Regions from separate parts of the Marinococcus halophilus genome, predicted to be linked through region 3. Evidence: a T-box and tRNA genes for the amino acid it is inferred to sense, from the RefSeq annotation. Region 3 holds a T-box; the other regions hold tRNA genes.
What was found. The T-box of region 3 lies ahead of serS (serine--tRNA ligase). A T-box ahead of a tRNA ligase gene usually reads a tRNA of that ligase, here a tRNA-Ser.
Positions count from the first base shown of each region.

Region 1: it encodes a tRNA-Ser, which carries the amino acid that the T-box ahead of serS (serine--tRNA ligase) is inferred to sense. The anticodon was not compared.
Region 2: it encodes a tRNA-Ser, which carries the amino acid that the T-box ahead of serS (serine--tRNA ligase) is inferred to sense. The anticodon was not compared.

Region 1 covers NZ_FVZD01000006.1:2,029,751-2,039,648, forward strand. Annotated here, with positions in the region: gene msrA (peptide-methionine (S)-S-oxide reductase MsrA) at 1-165, shown strand, start outside; gene lepB (signal peptidase I) at 224-778, opposite strand; gene B5066_RS16380 (transglycosylase domain-containing protein) at 962-2,833, shown strand; gene B5066_RS16385 (DUF5366 family protein) at 2,847-3,404, opposite strand; gene B5066_RS16390 (antibiotic biosynthesis monooxygenase family protein) at 3,420-3,725, opposite strand; gene trmL (tRNA (uridine(34)/cytosine(34)/5-carboxymethylaminomethyluridine(34)-2'-O)-methyltransferase TrmL) at 3,743-4,216, opposite strand; gene B5066_RS16400 (methylated-DNA--[protein]-cysteine S-methyltransferase) at 4,237-4,764, opposite strand; gene queG (tRNA epoxyqueuosine(34) reductase QueG) at 4,794-5,939, opposite strand; gene B5066_RS16410 (hypothetical protein) at 6,025-6,726, shown strand; tRNA gene B5066_RS16415 (tRNA-Leu) at 6,848-6,933, opposite strand; tRNA gene B5066_RS16420 (tRNA-Leu) at 6,948-7,037, opposite strand; tRNA gene B5066_RS16425 (tRNA-Cys) at 7,061-7,135, opposite strand; tRNA gene B5066_RS16430 (tRNA-Gly) at 7,170-7,244, opposite strand; tRNA gene B5066_RS16435 (tRNA-Gln) at 7,248-7,322, opposite strand; tRNA gene B5066_RS16440 (tRNA-His) at 7,333-7,408, opposite strand; tRNA gene B5066_RS16445 (tRNA-Trp) at 7,433-7,506, opposite strand; tRNA gene B5066_RS16450 (tRNA-Tyr) at 7,514-7,598, opposite strand; tRNA gene B5066_RS16455 (tRNA-Thr) at 7,604-7,679, opposite strand; tRNA gene B5066_RS16460 (tRNA-Phe) at 7,690-7,765, opposite strand; tRNA gene B5066_RS16465 (tRNA-Asp) at 7,870-7,945, opposite strand; tRNA gene B5066_RS16470 (tRNA-Met) at 7,949-8,025, opposite strand; tRNA gene B5066_RS16475 (tRNA-Val) at 8,038-8,113, opposite strand; tRNA gene B5066_RS16480 (tRNA-Glu) at 8,119-8,193, opposite strand; tRNA gene B5066_RS16485 (tRNA-Ser) at 8,211-8,301, opposite strand; tRNA gene B5066_RS16490 (tRNA-Asn) at 8,304-8,378, opposite strand; rRNA gene rrf (5S ribosomal RNA) at 8,393-8,509, opposite strand; rRNA gene B5066_RS16500 (23S ribosomal RNA) at 8,575-9,898, opposite strand, start outside.
Region 2 covers NZ_FVZD01000005.1:717,225-727,122, reverse strand. Annotated here, with positions in the region: partial or broken rRNA gene B5066_RS16890 (16S ribosomal RNA) at 1-45, opposite strand, end outside; tRNA gene B5066_RS06050 (tRNA-Ile) at 249-325, opposite strand; tRNA gene B5066_RS06045 (tRNA-Gly) at 372-445, opposite strand; tRNA gene B5066_RS06040 (tRNA-Pro) at 453-529, opposite strand; tRNA gene B5066_RS06035 (tRNA-Arg) at 557-633, opposite strand; tRNA gene B5066_RS06030 (tRNA-Leu) at 640-727, opposite strand; tRNA gene B5066_RS06025 (tRNA-Leu) at 749-834, opposite strand; tRNA gene B5066_RS06020 (tRNA-Gln) at 842-916, opposite strand; tRNA gene B5066_RS06015 (tRNA-Asp) at 933-1,008, opposite strand; tRNA gene B5066_RS06010 (tRNA-Val) at 1,027-1,102, opposite strand; tRNA gene B5066_RS06005 (tRNA-Glu) at 1,108-1,182, opposite strand; tRNA gene B5066_RS06000 (tRNA-Ser) at 1,191-1,281, opposite strand; tRNA gene B5066_RS05995 (tRNA-Asn) at 1,284-1,358, opposite strand; gene B5066_RS05990 (SprT family protein) at 1,528-1,977, opposite strand; gene B5066_RS05985 (Tex family protein) at 2,035-4,194, opposite strand; gene B5066_RS05980 (PP2C family serine/threonine-protein phosphatase) at 4,364-4,966, opposite strand; gene sigB (RNA polymerase sigma factor SigB) at 4,966-5,772, opposite strand; gene rsbW (anti-sigma B factor RsbW) at 5,726-6,217, opposite strand; gene B5066_RS05965 (STAS domain-containing protein) at 6,217-6,552, opposite strand; gene B5066_RS05960 (PP2C family protein-serine/threonine phosphatase) at 6,643-7,656, opposite strand; gene B5066_RS05955 (anti-sigma regulatory factor) at 7,669-8,082, opposite strand; gene B5066_RS05950 (STAS domain-containing protein) at 8,085-8,441, opposite strand; gene B5066_RS05945 (STAS domain-containing protein) at 8,446-9,291, opposite strand; gene B5066_RS05940 (CopG family ribbon-helix-helix protein) at 9,595-9,882, opposite strand.
Region 3 covers NZ_FVZD01000005.1:88,808-98,705, forward strand. Annotated here, with positions in the region: gene B5066_RS02840 (ABC transporter ATP-binding protein) at 1-383, opposite strand, end outside; gene B5066_RS02845 (ABC transporter ATP-binding protein) at 386-1,438, opposite strand; gene opp3C (oligopeptide ABC transporter permease) at 1,457-2,614, opposite strand; gene opp3b (oligopeptide ABC transporter permease) at 2,620-3,546, opposite strand; gene B5066_RS02860 (peptide ABC transporter substrate-binding protein) at 3,687-5,387, opposite strand; gene B5066_RS02865 (DUF3899 domain-containing protein) at 5,659-6,030, shown strand; gene B5066_RS02870 (Lrp/AsnC family transcriptional regulator) at 6,084-6,539, opposite strand; gene serS (serine--tRNA ligase) at 6,878-8,158, opposite strand; T-box leader at 8,223-8,443, opposite strand; gene pdxT (pyridoxal 5'-phosphate synthase glutaminase subunit PdxT) at 8,446-9,036, opposite strand; gene pdxS (pyridoxal 5'-phosphate synthase lyase subunit PdxS) at 9,060-9,898, opposite strand, start outside.

The DNA.
Region 1 (9,898 bases), on a different contig from region 3:
GATCCCGTAGTCACAGAGATCAAACCGGCGGAACCTTTTTATCCGGCTGAAGAATCCCACCAGAACTTTTACAAAAAAGAACGGGAAGCTTATAAAAAAGACCGCGCCCTCTCCGGCCGCGATGAATTTATTGAAGCTCACTGGGACAGTTCCCCGGGGCATTAATAATAAATTATTTTCTATCAAAAAGAGCTTCAGCAGGCAGCATCTGCTGAAGCTCTTTTTATGGACTGAAGGTAAAATCATCGAGCGGCCAGTACCTGATACTCGCTTCCCCGACAATCTGGTTTTCATCTACAAAACCGACGGCATCAGCTCTGCTGTCTTCACTCCTCGGGCGGTTGTCGCCCATTACAAAATAACTGTCTTCCGGGACGGTTGTTTCACCGGTTACCCCCTCAAGTGTAAAGTCCTGAGTGAAGACCCCGCTTGTTTCATTTTTATATTCTTCTAAGTACGGCTCTTCCTGGGCTTCTCCGTTGATGTAGAGAGTATCATCTCTGTATTCTACTGTGTCCCCGGGGAGCCCGATAACTCTTTTAATATAATCACTGTTTTCATTTGCATGGAAAACGATAATATCTGAGTGCTCGGGCTCAGAAAAAGCATAGCCGATCTTGTTAATAATCATCCGCTGCCCGTCTTCCACTGTAGGCAGCATGGAAGGGCCACTGACCACATAGTTGGCAAACAAGAAGCCGCGCACAATGACGACAATTAATACGACGACGACAATTACTTTAATCCAATCCCATATTTCCTTTGACCAATTCGTCATTACCGACTTCCTCCGTTTCTATCTGCCTTTTCACTCTAGCACGGTTTCTGCGGATGAACAATCCAGAAATGCATGCAGACTAGAGGCATTATATCATATTTTTTACGGAACTTTCTTTTCCTTTTAATCTTAAAGCCTTCTTTGTCGATATATTAAATATACTGAGGCAAAGGAATTAATTACATGAGAAAACTCTTAGGGCTTATATGGATACTATTATTTATAACCAGCGGGGCAGTGGTTTCCTGGCTGTTTATAAAAGAGCTGAGCAGCACCCAGGCTCTTTCTTCTTTCCTTGAAGAACAGGTGGACGTTTCCAGCGTACCTATTGCCCAGAACAGTTACGTTACCGACCATAAGGGTGATCAAATTGCTGAATACAGGACAGAGGAAGACCGTCGTTACGTATCGCTTTCTCACTTTCCTGAACATGCCAGAGCTGCATTTATTGCCACAGAGGACCAAAAGTTTTACGAACACCAGGGAGTTGATCCTTTAGGCGTTGTACGGGCTCTTATAAGCAATGCAAGTACCGGGAGCATTGAAGAAGGAGCAAGTACAATTACGCAGCAGGCGACAAGAAATATCTATTTCTCTCATCAGCAGACCTATGAAAGAAAGGTTGCCGAAGTTCTTTTCGCTTACCAGCTCGAACAATCCTATACAAAAAACGAAATACTGGAAATGTATATGAACACTATTTATTTTGGCGAAGGTATTTACGGTTTCGAAACGGCAAGCCATTCCTATTTTGGCAGGTCAAGCAGTGATCTCTCGCTCGCGCAAACAGCTTTTTTGGCAGCGGTACCGGCTAATCCGTCCTACTATAACCCCGTGGAACATCCCGAGCGGACCCGGGAAAGGCAGCTGTGGATATTGGAAAAAATGAATGAAGCCGAAGTGATAACCGCTGAAGAAAAAATGAGCGCTTCCGAAGAAACTGTTTCTGTAGATTTACAAGAAAGAAATGCCAATCCCTATCCTGATTATACTGATTATGTAAAACACGAATTCAAACAGCTTGTGGCAAAAAACGAAGGTTGGGACGAACGGCTCAATCAAGCGGAGGGAAGCGAAAAAGAAGCTCTTTCCGAGAAGCTTAACATACGCACAAACCAGCTCCTTCAGTCCGGTATTACCATCCATACCACCATGGACACTGATATACAGAATATGCTAATAGAAAAATCCCGCTCCTACTGGCAACAGCGCGGCATAGAAGGAGCCGCCGTTATCATTGATCATCGTGCCGGCGCTCTTACGGCCATGAGCGGCGGGGCAGATTATCATGAATATGAATTCAACCGGGCTTTTCAGGCTTACCGACAGCCTGGATCAGTATGGAAGCCGCTGCTCGTCTACGGACCGTACCTTGAAGAACACGAGCGTTCGATTCACCAATTAGTTTCTACCAAAAAATACTGTGTTGCTTCCTATTGCCCTGCAAATGAAGGTGGAGCAGCAAAAGAGCGCGTCACAATTAAATTAGCGCTTGCCTTTTCCTACAACACCTCCGCTCTGCGCCTTATGCATCAAACCGGTCTAGAAGCTTCCTTTCAGTACCTCGAGAAGTTTGAGTGGGCGGAATTAACTCCGGCAGACAGGCAGTACGCTGCTGCTCTCGGCGGCGTTGAACGTGGTGTTTCACCAGTGGAATTAACAAGCGCTTACACCGTATTTTCTAACGACGGAACGTACGAGCCACCGCGTGCTATTACTTCTGTTACTGATGCAGATGGAAAGCTCCTGTTTGAATGGGAGTCCCAGGAAACCACCGTCTGGTCTCCTGAAACCAATGATCAAATGCGTGAAGTTCTTCGCGCCACTGTCGTTTCAGGAACGGCTTCCAGCCTGGCAGTTTTTGCAGATGTCAGCGGCAAAACGGGTACTTCAAATGCTACGAGAGACAGTTGGTTTGCCGGCTATGACGACAGGTACACAGTGGGGGTCTGGCATGGATACGACGACCCCCGGCCCCTACCTCCGGATAACAGCGCCATCGCTTTCTGGAAAACGATTTATCCCATGCTTTACGAAAAAAACGAACAGCCTTAGCCGTCCGTTTTTTTCATACTGGCAAACTATGTAAAAAACTATTGTACAAACGTAAAAACGCATATCCCGTGCCAATAATAAAAAGCCCCCAGAAAGACAAATGCAGTAGAAAAAAACCAGCCACTCCAGTAAAACGAAGAGAGGGGGCCAGGCGGATAATCAAATACACGAATGATAAAAGCGTCGCTCCAATGAAAAGCCCTCCGAGTAGATAAAGTTGGGAAGTAAGAAACAGCGACACTCCCCCAGCTATTAAATAAATCCATCCACAGCTTTGAAGATAAGAGCGGGCGTCTCCAGTTTCATCGTTTAAAAAAAATAACAAGGACAGCCCCATCATTGTATCCGAAATTAATTTTAAGGCAGCAATGATCATAAAAAACGCAAGCATAAGTATAAAAAGCATGGTTAATTTAATTCCATTCTCTGAAAAAAACTCGAGCATGCCCTGATAAATACCGGCCGTTTCTAAAAAAGCGGCGGTATACTGCTGGGTCCAGATGCCAAAGGATAAACAGAAAAATAAAATAGCAAGGATCGGAAAGTGGCTGGTCAAATAGGCATTTTTCATTGCGTACTCCAGGGGTCAGTTAGCATGGACGACATGAAATTGGCGGATCTGATTACCGGTGGCAGCGCTCTCTCTTTTTTCCTGCCCGCCTGATCGATGAGAAGATTTAAAAGAGTCACTTTCAAGCCAGTTCTGAAAGTCTTCCTTGGTCTCCCACTTTGTGAAAACAAGCTGTTTTCCATCTTCTGTCGTTTCGTCTAAAAACAAAAATTCCAAACACCCCGGCACCTGATTCATCTTTTCAGCACTAGCGCCAAAACGTTCCTGAATTTGTTCCTTCGCTTCTGCCGGCACCTCAAGTTCATTAATAACAACGTACATTTTTTATCCCTCTTTCATTATTGTAATTGTGGAAACGCCTGCTGGCGAAGCGCTTCATACACTAAAATAGCTGCCGTGTTGGACAAATTTAATGAACGGACTTTATCATTCTGGGGTATCCGGATACACTTTTCCTGATACTTCTCAGTCACATATTCGGGAAGGCCAGTAGTTTCACGCCCAAATACAAAAAAATAATCTTTCGCCGGATCTGAATAGTCATGCACGGCATATGAAGACGAGCCTACTGTTTCTACAAAGAAAAATTCCGCTTCCGGATACGAGTTCATCCATTCTTCAAGTGAATCATAATAGTGAATCTGCACATTGGGCCAGTAATCACATCCCGCCCGCTTCAACATCCGGTCCTCCGTAGAAAAACCAAGCGGGCGTATTAAATGCAGGTGAGTATCCGTCCCCGCACACGTTCTTGCAATGTTTCCAGTGTTTGCCGGTATTTCTGGTTGAAATAATACCACGTGTAAAGCCAAATCGCTCTCTCCTTCTTTTCCTACCGCGATACCGCCTGCGCTCTTTCTAGTTCAAGCAGTCCTTCTTTTACATGTACTCCCCCGCCAAACCCTACCATTTTCCCGTTTTTCCCAATGACCCGATGGCACGGAACGATAATGGAAACCGGGTTTTTGTTATTAGCCATTCCTACTGCCCGGAAAGCTTTTGGCGAATCAGCTTCTGCAGCAATTTCTGCATAGGACTTTGTCATTCCATAAGGAATACCTTGAAGGGCCTCCCATACTCTTTTTTGAAAAGGCGTCCCCCTCATATCGAGCGGCACCGTAAAATCGGTGCGCTCGTTCGCCTCATATTCTTCGAGCTCCCGGAAAACTTTATTATGCAGAGGATGCAGTTCTGCCCGCAGTCCGCATGAAGCACCGATATGCTTTTTCAGCCAACGCTTTATTCGTTCTTCATTTTCTTTTAAGGAACCAAAGTGCAGCATGCAGACACGGCCTTCGTATATTACTACGGTCACTTCACCTATATTACCGATTGTTCGCGATGCAGCCCACGCCTCCATAATAATCCTCCTTGATACATTTTCTTCTATTATACTCGTTCCGGAGATGTTTTATCCAATGCTTTTGAGATTTCTTCAAGCACTTCTTCGTCTTTTTCCCTGCTGTCAGCATGATGCAGTGCCTCGACTCCTTCCTGCGTTGGCATTTCTCCTAATGCCCAGGCACAGGCCCCTCGTATCACCGGCCGCGGATCGTTACAGAGCAGCTGTACAATTGTCGGTATCGAGGATTTTTCTTTCATATGGCCGAGAGCGATCAGGGCGTTACGCTGAATTGGTTTTTTTCCTCTCCACGAACCGGCAATGTATCCGAATTTTTCTTTAAACTCCCGGTTAGAAATTGTTAATAACGGTTCGAGCAGTGGCTTCACTACTTCCGGCTCCGGTTCAAATTCCGGGTGGTTATGGAAATCTACCCCTTTATTTTCCGGACACACCTGCTGGCAGGTGTCGCATCCGTACAATCTATTGCCAAGCTTATGGCGGTAGCGCTCCGGCAGCGCTTCCTTCGTCTGCGTCAAATAGGCGATACACTTTTTCGCGTCAAGCTGGCCTCCCTGAATCAAAGCATCCGTGGGGCATAAATCCACACAGCGGTTGCATGTGCCGCATTGATCCATCAGCGGAGTATCCTCCGGCAGGTACAGCGTAGTAATCATTTCGCCTAAATAAACATACGAGCCGAATTCAGGGGTAATTATAGCGCAGTTTTTGCCGCTCCATCCAATGCCCGCACGCTCTGCCACTGCACGGTCCGATAATTCACCAGTGTCAACCATCGATTTACACTCTGCTCCCGGAACCGTTTCTTGTATGAAGGCCTCCAGTTGGTTTAATTTATCCCGCAGGACGTCATGGTAATCTTTACCCCAGGAAGCACGGCAAAACTGGCCTCTGCGTGCTCCAGGGCGATTCTTTGGTGCCTCCGGAAGCTTCGTGGGATATGCGAGGGCGATAGATATAATCGTTGTCGCTTCCGTCAGGAGAAGCTCAGGGTGCGTTCTTTTATCAATATCGTCTTCTTCAAAGCCGGACTGATAGTTCAGCCGCTGCTGTTCTTTCAGCCTTGCTTTTAAGGTTACAAAGGGGGAGGCAGAAGCAAAGCCTACTTTATCAATGCCGATAGATTCCGCAAATGCCTGAATTTCCTCTTTTAATTCCTGTGCCGTTCGCATGGACGGCCCTCCTTTATAAATCATTTCGCCGGAGTCTGTGAAAGTGGTATGATACATTATGAGCTAGACATGAAGGGGGATATATATGCTCAAAGACATTTCTATTTCTTCTGCTGTTTTTAAAATTATTCCTTCTTTTCAATGCGGCGTCAACATCTACCGCGACATTGTTATTGATGACTCCCCTGGAATGCTTCGGGGGCGCGTGGACTTCTTCCATAAACAAATCCAGATGGATCTGCTTGATCAGTCTGTCTATGACTATACAGGTGTTCGGCAGTGGCAACAAATATTAGAACAGGCAGGGCTTATTGACCGTTCGCTGCCACCTCTCCATGAACAGCTGTACAAAAATTTACAGGCAGATAATATCCCGCCTTCTGAGCATTCCAGTGAAGACCTCATTCATTTTTTTAATCTTCAGTATGAAACTCCGGTTATATTGATCGATGCAGATACTGTCTTCGATTATGTAAAAATCGGCTTCGGCGTAGAGCAGGACCAGCTTCAGATCACTGAAAACCATCTCCATCCGATGTACGGACAAATTATCGCCAAAGACCGCAAGAAAACATTGGCCTCATTAAGTGGACCAGGCCTGGACAGCAGAACCAGCCGTTCGACTACTACAGCAATACAATTAACCTTTATACGGCCACAGCTCTCCAATGATTCTGCTGCTGAACTTACTCAGGCAGTGGGAAATATGTTTACTCAAATTCACGGAGGCACCGTAGAAAGCCGTCTTCTGCGCGCAGCTTCTCCTGTTTGGGAGTTCTCCTTATAATTATAAAAAAAGTCTCTCCTTTTTAAAAAGGAAAGACTTTTTCTTTATATCCAGCTTTCGCATTTAAAATTAAACATAAAAATAACGCTTCTCTCTAGAAACGTTTTCCTGGCTCGTTAAATGGTAGCGAAGGTGGGACTCGAACCCACACGTCCAGAGGACACTTGATTTTGAGTCAAGCGCGTCTACCGGTTCCGCCACTTCGCCGTTCAACTAAAAAATGGTACCGAGGGCCGGACTCGAACCGGCACGGTTGATGACCAACCGCAGGATTTTAAGTCCTGTGTGTCTACCAATTCCACCACCCCGGCAGGCGTTTGCTTCTCTTTAATAATGGAGGCGGTACCCGGATTCGAACCGGGGGATAAGGGTTTTGCAGACCCGTGCCTTACCACTTGGCTATACCGCCATTCCAGAGAATGGCTTAATGCTTATGTTAATAATGGAGCGGAAGACGGGATTCGAACCCGCGACCCCCACCTTGGCAAGGTGGTGTTCTACCACTGAACTACTTCCGCAATTGGCTGGGCTAGCTGGATTCGAACCAGCGCATCACGGGACCAAAACCCGATGCCTTACCGCTTGGCTATAGCCCATTATCCAATATGGGGCGATTGGTGGGAATTGAACCCACGCGTGCCGGAACCACAATCCGGTGCGTTAACCACTTCGCCACAACCGCCATGTGAACATAACACATTAAAAATGGCAGGGGTAGTAGGAATCGAACCCACATTGGCGGTTTTGGAGACCGCTGTTTTGCCATTAAACTATACCCCTGTATAAGTGGTGGAGGGGGACGGATTCGAACCGCCGAACCCGAAGGAGCGGATTTACAGTCCGCCGCGTTTGGCCAACTTCGCTACCCCTCCACATATGGTGCCGGCCAGAGGACTTGAACCCCCAACCTACTGATTACAAGTCAGTTGCTCTACCAATTGAGCTAGACCGGCGTTTTTTGAATGGTGGCTCGAGACGGAATCGAACCGCCGACACGAGGATTTTCAGTCCACTGCTCTACCGACTGAGCTATCGAGCCACATTAGATATTGTTGCCATAAATTGATTCAATGAAGCAATTCGGAATAGACAACTGAAATTATACCTTATTCATTTTGTTTGTCAATACGAATAAAGGTAAAATGGCGGGCCTGACGGGATTTGAACCCGCGATCTCCTGCGTGACAGGCAGGCATGTTAACCACTACACCACAGGCCCTTTTGGTTGCGGGGGACGGATTTGAACCGACGACCTCCGGGTTATGAGCCCGACGAGCTACCAGACTGCTCTACCCCGCGATATAAAATATATGGTGGAGGATGACAGGATCGAACTGCCGACCCCCTGCTTGTAAGGCAGGTGCTCTCCCAGCTGAGCTAATCCTCCGTAAATGGTGACCCGTACGGGATTCGAACCCGTGTTACCGCCGTGAAAGGGCGGTGTCTTAACCACTTGACCAACGGGCCTCTGAAATAAATATGTATGGCGGAGAGCGAGGGATTCGAACCCTCGAGACGGGAATGCCGCCTACACGATTTCCAATCGTGCTCCTTCGGCCACTCGGACAGCTCTCCAGTGGCTCCGCAGGCAGGATTCGAACCTGCGACCAATCGGTTAACAGCCGATTGCTCTACCACTGAGCTACTGCGGAATATAATAAAAAAAGCCCGGCAGCGATCTACTTTCACGGGGGGAGAGCCCCCGGCTATCATCAACGCTGAAGAGCTTAACTTCCGTGTTCGGCATGGGAACGGGTGGGACCTCTTCGCTGTTGCCACCGGACCGGCCCGTCGGGCCCTGACAACCAAATACCGAGACCGCGGCCACCGCCGCGTATCGTGCTGAGCGTGGATAAGACTTCGACCGATTAGTATCCGTCCGCTGCACATGTCGCCATGCGTCCACGCCGGACCTATCTACCTCGTCATCTCCAAGGGGTCTTATCTCCGTAGAGGGGAAAGGTCATCTTAAGGGGGGCTTCATGCTTAGATGCTTTCAGCACTTATCCCGTCCACACGTAGCTACCCAGCAGTGCTCCTGGCGGAACAACTGGTACACCAGCGGTGTGTCCATCCCGGTCCTCTCGTACTAAGGACAGCTCCTTTCACCTTTCCTGCGCCCGCGACGGATAGGGACCGAACTGTCTCACGACGTTCTGAACCCAGCTCGCGTACCGCTTTAATGGGCGAACAGCCCAACCCTTGGGACCTACTTCAGCCCCAGGATGCGATGAGCCGACATCGAGGTGCCAAACCTCCCCGTCGATGTGAACTCTTGGGAGAGATTAGCCTGTTATCCCCAGGGTAGCTTTTATCCGTTGAGCGACGGCCCTTCCATGCGGTGCCGCCGGATCACTAAGCCCGACTTTCGTCCCTGCTCGACTTGTGGGTCTCGCAGTCAAGCTCCCTTGTGCCTTTGCACTCTGCGAATGATGTCCGACCATTCTGAGGGAACCATTGGGCGCCTCCGTTACTGTTTGGGAGGCGACCGCCCCAGTCAAACTGCCCACCTGACACGGTCCCGAGGCCGGATCACGGCCTGCGGTTAGAATGTCGATACCACCAGGGTAGTATCCCACCAGCGCCTCCTCCGAACCTGGCGGTCCGGATTCGATGGCTCCTACCTATCCTGTACAAGTGGTACCCACATCCAATGTCAAGCTACAGTAAAGCTCCATGGGGTCTTTCCGTCCTGTCGCGGGGAACCTGCATCTTCACAGGTATTATAATTTCACCGGGTCTCTCGTTGAGACAGTGCCCAAGTCGTTGCACCTTTCGTGCGGGTCGGAACTTACCCGACAAGGAATTTCGCTACCTTAGGACCGTTATAGTTACGGCCGCCGTTTACTGGGGCTTCAATTCGGCGCTTCTCCCCCCGGAGGGGGATAACGCCTCCTCTTAACCTTCCAGCACCGGGCAGGTGTCAGCCCCTATACTTCGCCTTACGGCTTCGCAGAGACCTGTGTTTTTGATAAACAGTCGCTTGGGCCCTTTCACTGCGGCTCCCTGGGGCTATGCACCCCGGGGAGCACCCCTTCTCCCGAAGTTACGGGGTCCTTTTGCCGAGTTCCTTAACGAGAGTTTTCCCGCGCGTCTTAGAATACTCATCCCACCTACCTGTGTCGGTTTACGGTACGGGCACCACGTTCCTCGCTAGAGGCTTTTCTTGGCA
Region 2 (9,898 bases), 630 kb from region 3:
ACGCCGCCAGCGTTCGTCCTGAGCCAGGATCAAACTCTCCGTAAAAAGTTTGATGCTGTGGCATCAGTGATGCCCTAAAAAAGTGTTGCTTTTGATTGGGGCTCTGGCTTGTCTTTCCTTTTCAAAGAACGATCTGTCGCTCAAAAAAGCAACTTAAACAATTTAACACGGTGTGTTTTAACTGTCAACACTTTTTAAAGTGACAAATATATTATAACCTTTAAACAACTAAATGTCAATGGAAATAATGGTGGGCCTGAGTGGACTTGAACCACCGACCTCACGCTTATCAGGCGTGCGCTCTGACCAACTGAGCTACAGGCCCACAGGCACAAAAAAATAACTTAGAATTATTTATTTTTTTGTAGTAATGGAGCGGGTGATGGGAATCGAACCCACGACATCAGCTTGGAAGGCTGAGGTTTTACCACTAAACTACACCCGCAAATACATGGTCGGGAAGACAGGATTCGAACCTGCGACCCCTTGGTCCCAAACCAAGTGCTCTACCAAGCTGAGCTACTTCCCGCAGATGCTGCTGAAAAATATAAGTAAATGGTGCGCCTGAGAGGACTTGAACCCCTGGCCTTCTGATCCGTAGTCAGACGCTCTATCCAACTGAGCTACAGGCGCATATTATGGTGCGGTCGAGAGGACTTGAACCTCCACGGGATAAACTCCCACTAGGCCCTCAACCTAGCGCGTCTGCCGATTCCGCCACGACCGCGTACACCGATAATTTATATAATGGTGCGGGTGAAGGGACTTGAACCCCCACGTCACAAGGACACTAGATCCTAAATCTAGCGCGTCTGCCGATTCCGCCACACCCGCGTGTTGTTGGCTGGGCCAGCTGGATTCGAACCAGCGCATCACGGGACCAAAACCCGATGCCTTACCGCTTGGCTATGGCCCAATGTATTGGGTAAAAATGGCGGGCCTGACGGGATTTGAACCCGCGATCTCCTGCGTGACAGGCAGGCATGTTAACCACTACACCACAGGCCCTAAAGTATATAATGAAAATGGTGGAGGATGACAGGATCGAACTGCCGACCCCCTGCTTGTAAGGCAGGTGCTCTCCCAGCTGAGCTAATCCTCCGTAAATGGTGACCCGTACGGGATTCGAACCCGTGTTACCGCCGTGAAAGGGCGGTGTCTTAACCACTTGACCAACGGGCCAGAGTAAATGGCGGAGAAGGAGGGATTTGAACCCTCGCGCCGTTTACACGACCTACTCCCTTAGCAGGGGAGTCCCTTCAGCCACTTGGGTACTTCTCCAATGGCTCCGCAGGCAGGATTCGAACCTGCGACCAATCGGTTAACAGCCGATTGCTCTACCACTGAGCTACTGCGGAATGTGAGCATTTCTTTTTTTGAGACAAAGAAAATTCTACAAGATCTATTATGTAATGTCAATACGCTTTTGAAAGGGAATTTAAAGCTTTTTTTGCCACTTTTTGAAGCGCCCTCTCTCAAGCGACTTTTATAATGTATCACATCGAAAAAACGCTGGTCAAGGTTTTTCTATATTTTTTTTAATGTTCCTTTGCAGGCTGCGCAAACGTATCTTCGCGTGTCCAACTGCCTCGCTCTTTCAAATGAAATTTGGCAATTTCTGCAGGCGTACCGATAACGTTTTTTCTGCTTTACCCGGTATTGTTCCAAAGAGCGGCAGTGCCTAACTCCCCCCACATACTTCAGCAGTGTCCGGAAGTCGTTGTCTTTATGCTTATACCCTCTCCCTTCCAAGTGTAAATGATAATGGCATAATTCATGTTTTACAATATTAATTACTTCCTGCAGGCCATAACTTTCCATCGACTTTGGGTTCACTTCAATATTTCCTGTAGCAAGCACATACCTCCCTCCCGTAGTCCGCAGCCTTCGGTTAAACGATGCACTATGCTTAAAAGGCTTTTTAAATTCTTCTAGTGATATTCGCTTCGTTAAAGCTGTCAGTTCTTCATCAGACATTGTCTGCCTCCTTTAAAAAACAGAAGGCACGCGGCCCTCTGCTTCTCCAGTCTAGACTTAGTTTACCATCGTTAATGCTACCCGTCCCCGCTTCTGATCAATATCTTCCACCCAAACCGTAACTATTTCTCCTACCGACACCACCTCCATCGGATGTTTGATGAAACGATTGGCAAGCTTGGAAATATGCACAAGCCCATCTTCTTTGACACCTACATCAATGAATGCCCCAAAATCTACTACGTTACGGACCGTCCCCTGAAGCTCCATGCCCTTTTCCAGATCATCAAGGGTCATAATGCCTTTTTTCAGAAGCGGTTTCGAAAATGTATCACGAGGGTCCCGGTTCGGTCTCTTTAAATCCTCAATAATATCCTGCAGTGTAGGAACGCCTACTTCAAGTGCTTCAGCCAACTGAGATACCTGTTGGTTTTCCAGAGCCTCTTTCATTTCTTTTGTGCCCGCCTGCACTGCTTCAAGCTTCAGGTAGCTGAGCAGACGCTCTGCTGTCTGATAGCTCTCCGGATGAATGGCCGTACGATCGAATGGGTTTGCCGACTCCGGTACCCGCAAAAAGCCTGCTGCCTGTTCGTATGTTTTCGCCCCAAGTCTCGGAACCTTCTGCAGCTCCTTCCGGCTCGTAAATCCTTTAAGCTCCTCTCGCTGCTTGATCACATTGTTTGCGACTGCCTTGGAAAGACCCGCCACGTATTGAAGCAGGCTGCCCGAAGCACTGTTAACATCTACTCCTACCTGGTTCACTGCCGTTTCCACCACAAATGTCAGCGACTCATTTAATTTAGCCTGCGAAACGTCATGCTGGTACTGGCCGACCCCGATGGACTTCGGATCTATTTTCACGAGTTCTGCCAGAGGATCCTGAAGCCTGCGGGCAATAGAAGCAGCACTGCGCTCTTCTACCTGCAGTTCCGGAAATTCTTCACGCGCGACCTCTGAAGCAGAATAAACACTCGCTCCAGCCTCGTTTACAATAATATATGAAACATCCGCCTTCGTCTCCTCAACGACTCTGGCGATAAACTCTTCCGTTTCCCTCGAAGCTGTCCCGTTGCCAATAGCTATCACCTGTATTTCGTGCTTTTCAATTAAGGCGAACACCGTTTCCTTTGCTTCAGTTACTTTATTTCTTGGCGGAACCGGATAGATCACTCCCACCTCAAGCAGTCTTCCATTTCCGTCTACGACTGACAGCTTGCAGCCGGTACGGTAAGCTGGATCTACGCCCAGTACGATTTTCCCCTTCATCGGAGGCTGCAGCAGGAGATTACGAAGATTTTCGGAAAATACGGAGATGGCCTGAGTTTCTGCTTCCTCTGTTTTAGCTTTTCTCAGCTCCCGTTCCACTGCCGGTCCGATCAAACGTTTATAGCTGTCTTCGATCGCTTCGTTCAGCTGAGGAACAACAGGTGAGCCAAAGCGCTTTACTACCTTTTTCTCTATAGCGGATAAAATTCTTTCTTCCGGCGCTTGAAGGGAGATCTTCAGGATACCTTCACTTTCCCCGCGGTTCATGGCCAATACCCGGTGAGACGGGGCCTTGGCTAGCGCTTCTTCATGATCGTAGTACATGCTGTAAATGCCGCGTTCATCTTTCTTTTCATCTTTGGCTGCTGAATGAAGCCTGCCTTGTTTATAGCTGAGCTCACGGACGCTGCGGCGAATATCAGCATCGTCGGCAATCTGTTCAGAAATAATATGTCTTGCACCTTCAAGTGCTGCTGCTTCGTCCACTACTCCCGCCTCTTCATTAACATAAGCCTGCGCTTTTTCCTCCGGCATGCCTTCTTTCGGCTGGTCCATAAGCCATTCCGCTAACGGGGCAAGCCCTTTCTCTTTTGCTGTTGTTGCTTTCGTTCTTCTTTTCTGTTTGTAGGGGCGGTATAAGTCTTCCACTTCTTGAAGCTGCACGGCTTCGTTGATAGATTTTTTTAACTCCGGCGTTAACTTTTCCTGTTTATCAATCAGCCGCAGTACTTCTTCTTTACGCTCTGCTAACTGATTCGCATAATTCCAGGCCTGTTGAACGTCCCGAATGACTGTTTCGTCCGAGGCGCCTGTCTGTTCTTTACGATAACGGGCAATGAAAGGTACCGTGTTGCCCTCTTCAATCATATGTATAATGTTTGTGACATGTTTTTCCCGTATTTGAAGATTAGAAGCTATCCGGGTCGTAACACTATTTATTTCTTTTTCCATTTGCACTTCCTCCTGTCTAGCGCACCATCCATTAAAATTTATGCCTACTTGTATTATGACGCACGCCTGCATGTATAAAACACAACTTCATCATAACATCAAAACGCATACCCTGCTTTTTCCTTTATGTACAAAAAACCCCCTCACCACCGGCAGTGATGAAAGAGGTTTAACCTAATGAACCGACCATTAAAGTAACATCATCGTTTTCATTTTCAGCTTTTTCAGCGAGTTTATTTTTGTATTCTTCTGCCGATTGCATATAAGGCAAACTACGCTGGTCTTCAGAAGAAACAGTCATTCCGTCCGAGTGAAGCACAAAAGAGATGCCCTTTTCAAAAGGAACGTATTCGAGCCGGTACTGAAATTTCCTCCCCGAAAGATATCCCTTTGTCGGAATGGGACGAAAAATGTCTTCATTGTCAGCGCTGATATAGCAAGTAATGTTGCCAATGCTTCCATAAATCAGTTCCTGCTCTTTATAGCAGACTTTAATTATTGCAAGAACCACTCCCCGTTCAGAAACGAGCGCACGGTTACAGCGCTCTAACAGCATAGGAATGGCCTCATGTTTATGCGCTCTGATAATATTCATTGCAATCTCCGCGGACTGCCTGGCACCTTCACCGCTTCCCAGGCCATCCGTCACAGAACAGAGAAAGAAGTCTTCTGTTTCTACTATGAGATAGCTGTCCCCGCAAACACGGTTGCCCGGCTTCGTTTTTTGAAAGACCGCGGTATTCACTTGTGTATTCGAGGTAGAGTCCGTCATTACAGGCACTCCGAAGGCTCCACTCTTATAGATTCACGCAGTTTTTGCAGAGCCCTTCGCTGCAGCCTTGAAACATGCATTTGGGAAATTCCCAGCTGCTCTCCTGTTTCTTTTTGGCTTAAGTTTTCAAAATACGTGCATCTTAGAATTTCTTTTTCTCTGTCTGTTAAAACAGCAAAAGCTTTTTGAAGCAGCAGCTGCTGATCTGTTTTTTCATACCCTTCTTCGTTGGCACCGACGAGGTCTAGCAGGGTGACGGCACTGCCTTCCTGATCTGCTTCAATGGAACGGTCCACAGATAAGGCCTGATAGCTTTTGCCCATTTCCATCGTTTCAAGAACTTCTTCTTCGCTTACTTCAAGGTACTCGGCAATTTCGTCCACATACGGAGAACGCTGCAGGCGAGTAGTAAGCTCTTCCACTGCTTTTTTAATTCTTGGCCCGAGTTCTTTAATACGGCGCGGGACGTGCACACTCCACGTTTTATCACGGATAAACCGTTTGATTTCCCCTACAATGGTTGGAACCGCGAACGATTCAAAGCTTCTCTTAAAAGAATCGTCAAAACGGCGCAGCGCTGCTAGAAGCCCAATCATTCCTACTTGATATAGGTCGTCATCGTGATCCTGTCCCCGGGAAAATTTTCTCGATAAAGACTGCACAAGCGGTTCATAATGCTCTACAAGTTTTGTTTGAATTTCTTCTGTGGGGTCTTCCTGGAACTGGCGGATCCATTCATAAACTTCTTCACTCGTGCCATTATTTTTGTTCTTGCGCGTTTGTTTCGGTTGAGACTCCGTCGACATTGTTTTCCACCTCGTCTCTTTGCAGAAACTTTGTCATAGAAATAGCCACTCCATTTTCGCCGCTGATTTCTACTTTATCCATCAATGTGTCTATGAGGAACAGTCCAAGTCCCCCCTCTTTTAATTCATCGATCGGCTTCTTGCTGTCTACGGGACCCAGATTTTGATCCAGTTCTTCAAGAACAAAGCTTTGGCCGGTGTCTGCTACCACCATCTCCACCCGGTCTTCAAATACATTACAGGACAGATTCATATTGCCGGTTTCTTCGTATGCATGGTTCACCACATTCGTGCATGCTTCCGCTACTGCAATTTTAATGTCCTCAATGTCATCGTAAGAAAAACCGAGGCGGTTTGCGAGTCCAGAAACTGTCAGCCGGGCGATTCCCACGTATTGAGGCTTGGCCGGAAGGGTCATTTCCAAATAATCTGACTGACGTTCCATTATTTGGCCTCCTCTGTATTTTCATCATCAATAGTAATCACTTCATCAAGTCCGGTAATGGTAAACAGGCGCTTCACCCGTTCATTCAAACCTGTCAGGCGCAGTGTGGCACCGTGGTTTTCAGCTGACTTTAAAGCGCCGATAAATATACCAAGCCCCGTACTGTCGATATAACTTACGTCTGTCAGGTCCACGATCACTTCTACGCCCTCTTCTTCCGTCAGCGGGTTCAGGTTTGCTTTCAGCTCCGGAGCCGTATAAGCATCAACTTCTCCAGCCACTCTTAAAATTTTCTTTTTATCTGCTTTCTCTATCACTTCTGTCGATAAATTCATTTAGTAAACCTCCTCATAACCATGCTGCTATATATAAATTACGATTTTTTACTTGTGCATCTTTCTCATTCTTCCCAAATCATAACCGGTTTAAACATTTCTTCGCAGAATAATCAATGTAAAGTCGTCGCGGAGCTGGAACCCCTGAGCTCTCTCCAGTTCATAAAATACGTGATTTACAATTTCCTGGGCCGGGAGATGCTGATACGTACGAATGAGGCGTGTGATAGCTTCGCGTTCAATAAAGCCATCATCGGTCCGGCATTCGGTTACGCCGTCTGACAAGAGCACAACAAAATCTCCCGGGTCCACCGTGAGCTGGTATTCCTTATAGTTAGTATTTCTTTTAATCCCGAGAACGATGCCTTTGGCATGCAGCTCTTCAAATGTATCCTCTGCTGCCTTGTAATAGAAACCGGGCTCGTGCCCTGCTCCCGCGTAGTTAAACTGATGGGAACGCGAATCATATGAGCCATACATCATCGTAATAAACATATTCGAAGCAATGTTCTGTTCCACTACCCGGTTTACGTTTTCAAGCAAAGCTCCAGGCTGCAGGCGCTGTTCCGGATAGCTGTCCATCGTGTACTTGATCATAGACATACATAAAGCAGCCGGTATGCCCTTTCCAATAATGTCAGCGATCGCAAGACCGACACAGTCATGGTCGTCTTTAACAAAATGATAGTAGTCGCCGCTCATCTTTGAAGCCGGTACACTTAGAACCCCTACATCCAACCCGTTCACGTGCGGGATTTCATCCGGAAGAAACGTCTGCTGCATGTTCGCAGCTACGTTGATCTCCGCTTCGAGCTCCTTTGTTTTATCACGAAGGCTCTGATGTTCGCGATAGGCAAGGCCGTATCCCATCATCACTTCGAGAAGAAGCTCAAATGATTCATGGGCTCCCTTAGGAAGCTCCGGGAAAAATTCTTCCAGTACCTCCAGGTGAAGGCTGACGACTTCCTCCGGGGAAATCTGTTCCTCAAGTACTCTCTTACTGAACTGTTGGGCATAATAGAGCCCCTGTTCACTCTGTTCCTCTAAATACGCTCTTAAAATATTTGCATATTGGTCATGCAACAATTCCTTCGACTCAGCCAATGTTTTTCCTCCTTAACGGAGCCATTTGATTGCCGTTATCGTTGTACCCTCTTCCATCACCGAGTCAACGTCAAAATCATCCATTAATCTTCTAACTCCTGGAAGCCCGGCTCCTAAACCACCCGAAGTAGTATACCCGTCTTCCATTACTTCTCTTATGTTCTTAATGCCGGGACCACGGTCTTTAGCCGTAATCTTTATACCCTTCTTTTTCTGGGTTCCCCGGGTTTCTTCCACTGCCTCAATAACGATTTCCCCTTTTTCAGCATACAGGTAGATGTTTCTCGCCAGTTCTGAAATGGCTGTCGTTATTCGCGCCTGGTCCACCCCGCCAAATCCTATTTCCTTGGCTAAATTCCGTCCGGCCTGCCTGGCCGACACAATTCCCCATTCGGTCTGCACTTCAACACTGGATTGGATACTCATATTTACCCCTCCAATTCCTGTTGAAGTTTCTCAAGTCCCTGCTCAAGATCTAGCGCTGTTGGTACTTCTTCGAGCATAATGCCCATATCTATCAGAGTAATCGCTACTGCCGGCTGAATCCCCGTCAAAACGACTTTCGCTCCCATTAAGTTGGACATTTCCACGACATCGCCCAGCACTTTAGCGATAAATGAGTCGATCATATCCACAGAGGTCAAATCAATTACTACCCCTGTAGAGCCTTCTTCATGGATTTTGCTTAACAGATCTTCCTGAAATTGAAGAGCCGTTTGATCATCTAAATCTACCTGCACTGAAATTAATAAATAGTGACTTAGTTTTAAGATTGGAATCCGCATCGTCTTATGCCCTCCATTCTGCTCCATGCTCTATTCGGACCATTTTGCGCTGCGTTAATTCAAGCGCTGATTCAATACCCTTGCGCAGGCTGCTCTTTGTCGGAAAGGTACTCAGGTCAATGCCCAGGTTTACAATTGTCTGGGCAATCTCCGGACGAATACCGACCAAAATACACTCCGCTCCTACCAGCCTTACCGCTTTAGAGGCTTGAATAATATGGTTTGCTACCATCGTATCCACTACCGGCACGCCGGTTATATCAATCAAAACCACCTGGGAACGATGCTGAATAATCCCGTCGAGCAAATTCTCCATAATGAGCTTTGCCCGCTCGGTGTCAATCGCTCCTATCAAAGGCATGACACTAACTTTTTCGAAGACAGGAATAAGAGGAGCAGAAAGTTCATTTAAAGCCATCTGCTGCAGTTCAAGTGTTTTCACCCATGAATCGGAATAATCATCAACCAGCTGGTTCACGATCGCATCCACCCATTCTTCCACTTCTACAATCAAGTTCATGCTGTCTTCTTCTGCGTTATTAATATATGGAACAATGTAAGCTGTAACGATGCGCCGGAACGCCTGCATCCCCTGCGTAAAATAACTCAATGGCCAATCGGTCTGGATAAGCCGCTCCGCAAAATGCTTAATCTTGCCCTCGGCTTCCGACCGCTCTAAACGGACTGAGCTGTACAGCACATCAATAAATTCTTCGTTGTTTGTGAATACTAAATCATCAGGAAGGGAGTTTTTAAAATACTCTTCCTGGACCCGGGCCATCTCTTTTTTCCAATTGGAGACCAGCTGTTCCTGATGGTCATTGATGGCCTGCACTACAGATGAATGCATCGTAAATTCCTCCATCTAGTCTGTCCATTTTCCGTTTTATAGGCGGGGTATGTTATATATATTACTGCCCGGACTGGTGCATACTTTGTATTGTGACGCTTGTTAAGGATACACCTGTACACCATCATACTCTATTTAGTATTATTCCATGTATAGTACTTTAGCGCAAACAATTATAGCTACATTCATATATACTCCTGAAGAAACTTTATTACAATAAAAAAGCTGCCCGCCTTTCACAGACAGGCAAGCAGCTTTTTATTAATTTTTGTTTCTTAAAAAAGAAATATAATTTCGAGTGTTTTAGATTCCGCTAAGCAACCGGCGATTCAAAGAGTGATCCACTTCTGTTTCTGCCTGAAATGATTCAGCAGCAATATTTAAATTGATACTGCTCATTTCTTCGTACCCTTGCTTCATCGCTTCTTGAAACTCCAGACGTTGGCGTTCTTTTAGATACATCTCCGTAGCTTGATGAATAAACTCGTTGCGGTTTGAGCTCTGCTGCCCCTCTTCAATCATTCCATCAAGTTCGTCAAGAAGATAGTCAGGCAGGCTGACCTTAATCTGCTTAGTGCTTTTCTGATGCACTCCACACACCTCCAGG
Region 3 (9,898 bases):
CGCTCTTCTTTATCCTTTGCCAGGCCGTGAATATCGATGCCCTCCGCAATAATATCAATGACCTTCATCCGCGGGTTCAGCGATGAATATGGATCCTGGAAAATCATCTGCATCTGGCGGTTAAACTTCTTCAGCTCTTTCTTGGATTTCTTGCCCTGAACGTTTTCTCCCTTGAACAAAACCTCGCCGCTTGTCGCCTCGTACAGGCGGATAATCGAGCGTCCAGTCGTTGACTTTCCGCAGCCCGACTCTCCTACCAGCCCGAACGTTTCCCCTTTGTATATATCAAAATTCAAGCCGTCTACTGCCCGTACGACACTTTTTCTACCTGTTTTAAAGTGCTGACTCAGGTTTTTGATTTCCAATAATTTCTCATCACTCATATCTACTTTCCTGCCTCCCATTTCCCGTTCATCTCATCAATGCGCTGCTGTACTGAGGCGGGTGGTTGTACATCCGGTGAGTTTTCATGCAGCAGCCATGTCGCTGCATAGTGCGTGTCGGATACCTGAAACATTGGCGGCTGCTCTTCGTAATCAATTTTTAACGCGTACCGGTTCCGGGGGGCGAAAGCATCGCCCTCTGGCGGATGAAGCAGATCCGGCGGCGTTCCCGGGATGGCAAATAATTCTTCCTCCCGCTGGTCCACCGTCGGCATGGAACCAAGGAGGCCCCAGGTGTAAGGATGCTTCGGGTTGTAAAAAAGCTCGTCCACAGAGCCGATTTCTACAATCTTACCGGCATACATGACCGCGACCCGGTCCGCTACATTTGCCACAACGCCCAGGTCGTGCGTAATGAAAATAATCGAGGTTTCAAATTCCTCCTGAATATCTTTCATAATATCCAGAATCTGCGCCTGGATTGTTACGTCAAGCGCTGTTGTCGGCTCATCTGCAATCAATACTTTCGGGTCGCAGGCGAGCGCGATGGCAATGACCACCCGCTGGCGCATGCCCCCCGAAAACTGGTGCGGGTACTGATTCATTCTTGCCTCTGCATCGGGGATGCGCACCAGCTCCAGAAGCCGTACTGCTTCCTTTTTCGCTTCCTCTTTATTCATGCCCCGGTGCATCCGCAGCCCTTCCATCACCTGCGTTCCTACTTTCATCGTCGGATTGAGGGAGGTCATCGGATCCTGAAAAATCATCGCAAAATCCTTGCCGCGGTATTTAGTCATCTGCTTATCGCTCAGCTTGGCAAAATCCTCATTCCCGTATAGAATATTGCCGTTTTTAATATATCCTTTCGGTGCCGGAAGCAGGCCCATCAGCGCCTTTGTCGTTACCGATTTGCCCGATCCGGACTCACCTACGATTGCCAGGGTTTCCCCTTTTCCAACTGAAAAGCTGACGTCTCTTACAGCCTGCACTTCGCCGTTTGGCGTTTTAAAGGAAACACTTAAATTTTTTACATCTAAAATGGTTTCGTTACTCATGTTCGTTCCTCCCACATTCTAATCGCGCATCTTCGGATCAAACGCATCACGCATACCGTCAGCCAGAATGTTAAAGGCAATCATTAACACTGACAGTACAACGGCCGGGAATATTAATACGTGCGGGGTTGTCTGCAGGGCATCAAAGCCGTTATCAATCAGCACCCCGAGTGAAGCGTTCGGAGGCTGCAGCCCCAGACCAATAAAGCTCAGAAAAGCTTCAAAGAAAATCGCATTTGGAATCGTAAACATCGTGTTAATGATAATTAAGCCCATAGTATTCGGTACAAGGTGCTTAGTGATTACTTTTGAATTTGACAGTCCAAGCGTTTGGGAAGCCAGCACAAATTCTTCGTTTTTCAGCTTTAAGATTTCTCCCCGGACAATACGCGACATACCGATCCAGCCAGTAATCGCAATCGCAAGCGATATGGAGAGAATCCCCGGGTCAAGGACAACAATCATAAGAATTAAAATGACAAGGTTCGGTATACCGGAAAGTATTTCTAACAGACGCTGTAAAATGTTATCCGTTTTACCGCCAAAGAAGCCGGAAATACCGCCGTAGGCGACACCGATAAATAAGTCAAGCAGCGTGGCAATGAGAGCAATGAAAAGGGAAACTCTCGTGCCGTCCCACGTTCTTGTCCACTGGTCTCTTCCCAGCCGGTCCGTTCCGAACCAAAAGTTGGTTTCTTCTACTCCGGCTGCCGCGTAACTGTCCACGTTGACCTGCACCTGGGCAGAGCCTACAGAGCCATCGCCTTCGCTTAACGTTTCATATTGAACATAATCTTCGTTGCCGAACCGGCTTTCTGCGTTTGTTTGGGCCTGCTCCGCTGTAATATTTTCAAAAACATATGTTTCCTGGCCGTCCATACCCAGCCAGCCGATATTTTCAAGCACAGGAACTTTTGGCGGTAAATTTGACCGTGATAAGTCCTGCTCTCTCGGCGTATATTCATTCATCATCGGGCCAAAGATAGCAAAAAACACAATAAGTAATAATGCTATTAAAGAAATCATCGCTGCCACGTTTTTACGCAGCGCCCGGAAGGCATCCTGCCAAAACGTCCGGCTCGGACGGTTAATTTGCTCCATGTCCTCTTCCCGTACATCAGCTGGAGAGAATAGTTCTTTGTCGTATTTTCTTTCTTTCTCGTTTTCGTGCTGCATAACTTCTACTTCCCTCCATCCAGGCGGATTCTCGGATCAATGATGCCATAAAGAATATCGATGATTAGAATAATCAGAACAAATAAGAAGCTGAAAAACAGGGTCGTTCCCATGATCATTGGGTAATCGTTCGTCGTTACGGCGGTGACAAACTGCTCCCCGATCCCCGGTACTGCAAAGATCTGTTCGATAACAAGAGTTCCTGTTAAAAGACTTACTGCAAGCGGCCCCAGAATCGTAATCAAAGGAATCAGGGCATTGCGCAGTCCGTGCTTGAAAATAACTGCTGTCCAGCCGACGCCTTTAGCTCTTGCTGTAGTGATATAATCTTTGTTTAATACCTCCAGCATTTCTGTACGCATAAACCTCGCGCAAATAGCCATCGGAAATATAAGTAGCGCAATTGTCGGCATTATTGTATGAGCGAACGTTCCCCAAGTAGCAACCGGGAACAACTGCCACTGCACGCCCAGAAAATATTGGAGCAGCCCCGCAAAAATAAAGGACGGAATCGAAGTCCCGATAACCGCAAGCAGCGTAGAGCCAAAGTCTAAAATACCGTTATGAAAAATAGCCGCGACTAGCCCTAAAAGAGCTCCTAAAATCGAGCCAATGAAAAGCGCTTGAATGCCCAGCTGTAGAGAAGGGCCGATCCGGTTTCCAAGGATTTCGGTTACTTCCCGATTGTCAAACTGAAAGGAGATACCAAGGTTTCCCTGCACAAGCCCCAGCATATAGTCCACATACTGAAGCGGCACCGGTTTATCCAGGCCGTACTGTTCCAGCACAATCTGCTGTTGGGATTCTGACAAACGATCAGCCGAGCTCAAAGGCGTGCCGGGCATCAATTTCATTAAAAAGAATGTAACACTGGCGATAATAAATAAAGTAATCGCCATGTATACGATTCTGGTGGCAATATAACGTGCCATACATTTTTCCTCCTTGTAAATGTCGTGGTGTTAGTCATGTTGTGAATCCTTTAAGTTTAGGAAACAAGGGAAAAGAGAGCATAAGCCAATTATTATGGATATACTCTCTTGCCCCCTGAAAATATTATTTTATTTAGTTTTTATTCCTCTGTAGCATCTTCGTTGACGTAAGCCCACTTGTATTCAAAATCAGGCCCCGCAGCGTTAACGATAACTCCCTGCAGTTCCGGGTTCCAGAGATAAGCCTGGGCTTCCTGGTACATTGGAGCAATTACTGCGTCTTCTTCAATCAGAAGCTTTTCTGCTTCGAGGAAGTTGTCCCAACGCTCCTGCGGCTGGTCAGCTAACTCGTTGTTTGCTTCTTCAATCAAGGAATCGTATTCTTCACTGGAATAACCAGTGTGGTTATTGCCGCTATCTGTAACAAACAGGTTCATGAATGTGTTCGGGTCCACATAGTCAGGACCCCAGCCGGACATTAACAGGTCATAATCCATGTTAGTGTCACGATCGAGACGCTCCTGAAACGGCACCTGCTGCACGTTCACAGTTAACCCGTCCAGAGTGCCCTCTAACTGTTCCTTGAGATATGCACTAATGTTTTGAGCTGATTCAGTATCACCTGTGAGGTAACCTAGCTCTGCGCTATCGGCGCCAATTTCTTCAAGACCCTGCTCCCAAAGCTCCTGCGCCTGCTCTTTGTCAGTTGCTGAGAGGTTGCCGTTTACTTCGCGGAAATCTTCTTCTCCTTCAGGGCTGAAAACGAAGTTGCCCGGCATCAGGCCGCCCAGAGGCATGGAGCCGTTGTTTAAGATAGTATTTGTTAAGTCTTCTTTGTTCACGGCCATCTGGATGGCTTTACGAGTATTTTCGTTCGCAAGAATTTCATTTTCCTGGTTCATTTTAACGTACCAGGAAGTTGGCTGTTCTACTGCACGGTAGTCCTGGTTCGTGCTGTACTCATCCACAAATTCCGCAGTCAGCTCCGTGCGGTCCAATTCACCGGTTTCGTACAGGTTCGTGCCTGTGGAAGGTTCTTTGACTACCTGTACGTTGATTTCCTCCAGCTGTACAGTATCTGCATCCCAATAGTCTTCATTTTTCACGAATGCCATACTGTCACCGGTGTTCCATTCTTCCATTGTAAATGGTCCGTTTGTGAGCATATTATCAGGGTTCAAGGCATAATCATCACCCTGCTCTTCCACAAACTCTTCATTTAGAGGATAGAATGTCGGGAATGTTGTCAGAGATTCGAAATATGGCGTCTGTTTTTCAAGAGAAACTTCCAGTGTATGTTCATCTACAGCTTCCACTCCAAGTTCACTCGGCTCCATTTCGCCTTCGCTGATGGCAGTAGCGTTTTCAATGACGCCCCCCATCATATAAGGTCCGTACTCAGAAGCTGTCTCCGGATCTACCGCCCGCTGCCAGGAATAAACGAAATCCTCGGCTGTTACAGGGTCTCCGTTTGTCCAAGTAGAATCTTCCCGAAGATTAAACGTCCAAGTCGTTCCGTCTTCACTTATTTCCGGGTCGCCTGTAGCAACGCCGTCAGTGATTTCCGCATTCTCGCCAAGACGGTAAAGTCCTTCATAAATTTCCCCCGACCATTGGATGCCGAACTGGTCTGTAGTAAGTGAAGGGTCCATGGAAGGAATATCGCCCGACTGCGAGATGTTGATAACCTGCTCGCCGCTTGCCTGGCCTTCGCCGCCTCCATCACCACCGCCGTTGCCGCCGTCTCCGCCGGACTCTCCGCCCCCGCCGCCGGAACACGCTGCAAGTACTGTACTCGAGATTAATGCAGAAGCTAATACTGTCAATTTTGTCTTTTTCATAAGATATGTTGACCTCCCCAAAACTTTTATGTCTTTATTGTGTAAAATTTCTGTTTTCTCTGCATTCACAAAGTATACAAGATTTTGCGAATATTTTCATTAATTTTTTAATTTTTTGCGAAAATGAAAATTTATTCGTTTTGTCTATACGAAAAGCACTAATGTTTTTGTACACAGGGCAATTATTCGTAAATAAAATGATTCGTTCAGCGACGGCCTGCATTTATGCTATAATGATGGGCGTTATAAATATCCTGAAGGAGTTCCGCATATGCATTGGAAACTGAATCTCTCCGTATTCACCGCTAATTTAATAATTGCCGGCCTGCTGTTTTTCATTTTTTCTCCGGCATTCGGGCTGCTGAATGTGATTAATTATGTGTTTTATGTAGGGCTGTTTTATCTAATCGTTTTCATTGCAGCTTTTGTAATGCGCGGAGGATTTTTCGATGCTATTACTCACAGCTTTCGAAAAGTAGCTCATCGGCTCGCCCCCTCCAGGCCTTCAACTCAGGGCTGGGAACAACGGCTTCCGCCTTCTGAGGTCATCGAGACCTCTTTTTTCCGTGTTCTTTTCATTCAGACTGCGGCGCTTATTGCCCTGGATCTTTTACTGCTGGTTCTGTACTACACAGCAAATTAAATGCTCCCGGCTTTACCCTCGCTCGCGGTACCACCACCTTTAATGTTGTTCCGTTAAGGAGTTAAATAAGAAAAGGAATCCTTGTACTGCTTTAACTCAACGTTCACGTCAGCGTTCAAAATTCCATCAATTTGCGCTAAATCCCTGTTAACAAAATTCACTAAATCCTCGTTATTTCGAAAATAAGCCTGTAAAATTAAATCGTGGTTGCCGGAGAAAGCACCGACAAACCGCACTTCGGAAAAACGCTGCAGCTTACTCGCAATTTCGTCCTGCATTCCAAGCTTTGTGCTTAGCCCGATAATCGTCTGCACATCAAGGCCAATTTTATTTGGATTGGTATGTATGATAAATTCAAAGACGTTATAGCGGAGCATTTTGTTAATTCTTGAACGGACAGTCCCCTCACTCACTCCCAGGCAACGGGCGATTTCACTGTAGGATTCCTTGCCGTTTGCCTGCAGATACCCAAGTATCGACATATCTACTTGATCTAATGAAACGCTCATTGGCATCCCTTCTCTTTGTCTCATTCTCACCTTGATGACCGTGTATTCGTTATTACGAATTACCGAGATAAAACAATTAACATTAGTAATTTCGTAACAATTACCGGGGTGGATTAACGTAATTATAAGTAATTGTTCTTATTATTGCAATATTCGTGAAAGATTTTTATGAATTTTTTTGTAAGATTATATAACGATGTTATGATTCGAAAACAGGCCAAATATACTTTTCATACTACAATGTCAGCGCTTTCATTTCAATTGCTTCTTTGAAGTTATTTTGCATAACTATGAAAAACTCTGGCCGCCTAAAGCGTCCAGAGTTTTTTAAAATCTGCCTATTTCGCTGTAATGTATGCTTTATTGCCCATATATCCACGCAGCACTTCAGGAATCTTGATGCTACCGTCTTCCTGCTGATGGTTTTCCATAATTGCCGCCACTGTACGTCCAAGGGCGAGCCCAGAACCGTTTAGCGTATGCACGAATTCTGTTTTCGCCCCGCGGTCCCGTTTGAAACGAATATTGGCGCGCCGGGCTTGAAAGTCCTCAAAATTACTGCAGGAAGAAATTTCTTTGTAATCTTCGTAGCTTGGGAGCCATACTTCGATATCGTATTTTTTCGCGGCCGTAAAACCTAAATCTCCAGTGCACATGTTCATCACACGGTATGGCAGCTCAAGCAGCTGAAGCACTTTTTCAGCATGACCGGTCAATGTTTCAAGCTCTTTATACGACTCATCTGGTGTTGTAAAGCGTACAAGCTCCACTTTATTAAACTGGTGCTGGCGGATCAGGCCGCGGGTATCACGTCCCGCAGAGCCTGCCTCAGAACGGAAGCACGCACTGAACGCCGTATAGGCTTTTGGCAGTTCTTTACCTGCAAGAATTTCTTCGCGGTGCATGTTGGTAACAGGCACTTCTGCTGTTGGTACAAGGAAATAATCCTCTTCCTGGATCTGAAAAGCGTCTTCCTCGAATTTCGGCAGCTGGCCGGTGCCGGTCATGCTGCTTCGATTGACCATGTACGGAGGGATCAATTCTTCATAGCCGTGTTCATCGCTGTGCAGGTCCATCATAAACTGAATCAGCGCCCGCTCAAGGCGGGCTCCGGCGCCCTTATAAAACATAAACCGGCTTCCGGTTACTTTTGCAGCCCGTTCGGCATCAAGCATGTCTAAATCGACGCCGATATCCCAGTGCGGCTTCAGTGCAAAATCGAACACCGGCGGCTCTCCCCAGGCTCTAACTTCTTCGTTATCTGATTCATCCTCTCCGACCGGTACTGTTTCATGTGGAACATTTGGAATGGAAAGCAGAATCTGCTGCAGACGTTCATCCTTTTCACGTAGCTGTTCGTCCAGCTTTTTAACCCTGCCTGATACGTCCCGCATTTCCGTAATAAGTTCATCGGTGTCTTCTTTGTTTTTCTTTTTAGCTGCGATTTCATCAGATACAGTGTTACGTCGCTGCTTCAACTCTTCTGTTTCCTGGATCAGTTCCCGGCGTTCCCGGTCGAGCGCTTCAAAAGAATCTAATTCGCTAATGTCTTCATTTCGTTTCGAAAGCTGGGCTTTCACTGCATCAAAATCATTTCGCAATCGTTTAGGGTCAAGCATAAGTGTGTTTCCTCCTTGTATAGTTATCTATTTTATATATTATAAAAAAGCCCCGCCCCTGTGAATCAGGGACGAGACTTTAATTTCCCGCGTTGCCACCCTCGTTGCAGTAAACGTCACTGCCGGCTTTTCTTTCATCCGTTAACGGGGACAAGCCGAAAACGGCTACTGATGTTCACCGTTTTACTCCGGACGGGATTCCCCCTGCATTTTCATCGGTTCACACCAGCCACCGACTCTCTGAAGAAAAAATGCAGAAGTACTATTGTCCATCAACGCGATTGTATTTACACATTCACTGCCGCTTGCGCTTCCCGTACCATTTGTACGAAATACTGGTGAAATCTGCGGTCGTTCGTCAGCTCCGGATGAAAAGAACAGGAAAGCAGATGATCCTGCCGAGCTACTACGATTTCATCGTTATACTCTGCGAGCACTTCGACGTTTTGTCCAACTTCCGTAATCAGTGGAGCCCGGATAAATACTGCTTCGGCATCGTCTGCGACTCCGCGAATGGAAAGCCTGGTTTCGAAGCTTTCCCGCTGGCGTCCGAATGCATTACGCTGAACCGTCATATCCATCAGTTCAAGATGGCCTCCCGGCTCGCCCACCACGTCGGTCGCCATCAAAATCAGGCCGGCGCACGTGCCAAACACTGGCTTCCCTGCTTTGGCGAACGCCTGCAGCGGCTCAAAAAATTGATATTTTTCCACCAGACGCCGCATCGTCGTGCTTTCGCCTCCCGGAAATACCAGCCCATCAATTTCTTCAAGCTGTTCCGGCCGTTTTACGATAATAACTTCCGTATCAGGGGCCTCTAAACCTTTAACATGTTCACGAACAGCGCCTTGAAGAGCTAAAACGCCGATTTTCATCATGAGTAAAAACCCCCTGTATTATATTACTGGCTGCGGTCCTGCATGCGGTCAAAGCCTTCGAGCTGGGAAATATCCATCCCGGTCATTGCAGTACCCAGCCCTTTGGACAGCTTAGCAATCAGTTCGTAATCTTCATAGTGTGTTGTCGCCTCAACAATAGCCCGGGCAAATTTATCCGGATATTCGGATTTGAAAATACCGGAGCCCACAAATACACCGTCAGCGCCCAGCTGCATCATTAAAGCGGCGTCGGCTGGCGTCGCTATTCCGCCTGCAGCAAAGTTAACCACCGGCAGGCGGCCCTCTTCACGGATTTGAAGCAGCAGTTCGTACGGGGCACCAAGGTTTTTCGCTTCTGTCATTAATTCGTCTTTCGACAGGCCGATTACTTTGCGGATTTGAGACTGAATCAAACGCATGTGGCGTACTGCTTCCACAATGTTACCGGTGCCCGGCTCCCCTTTTGTACGAAGCATGGAAGCTCCTTCACCAATACGGCGGGCCGCTTCTCCAAGATCACGGGCTCCACAGACAAATGGGACTGTATATTCTGTTTTATCCATGTGGTACACATCGTCTGCCGGGGTGAGGACTTCGCTTTCATCAATGTAATCAGCACCCAGCGATTCGAGCACACGTGCTTCGACGATGTGGCCGATACGGGCTTTTGCCATTACCGGGATCGATACAGCCTCCATGACCTCCTGAACGATTGTAGGATCTGCCATGCGCGCTACGCCGCCAGCAGCCCGAATGTCTGAAGGCACCCGTTCAAGGGCCATTACAGCTACGGCTCCTGCCTCCTCGGCGATTTTCGCCTGTTCTCCGTTGACGACGTCCATAATAACGCCGCCTTTTTGCA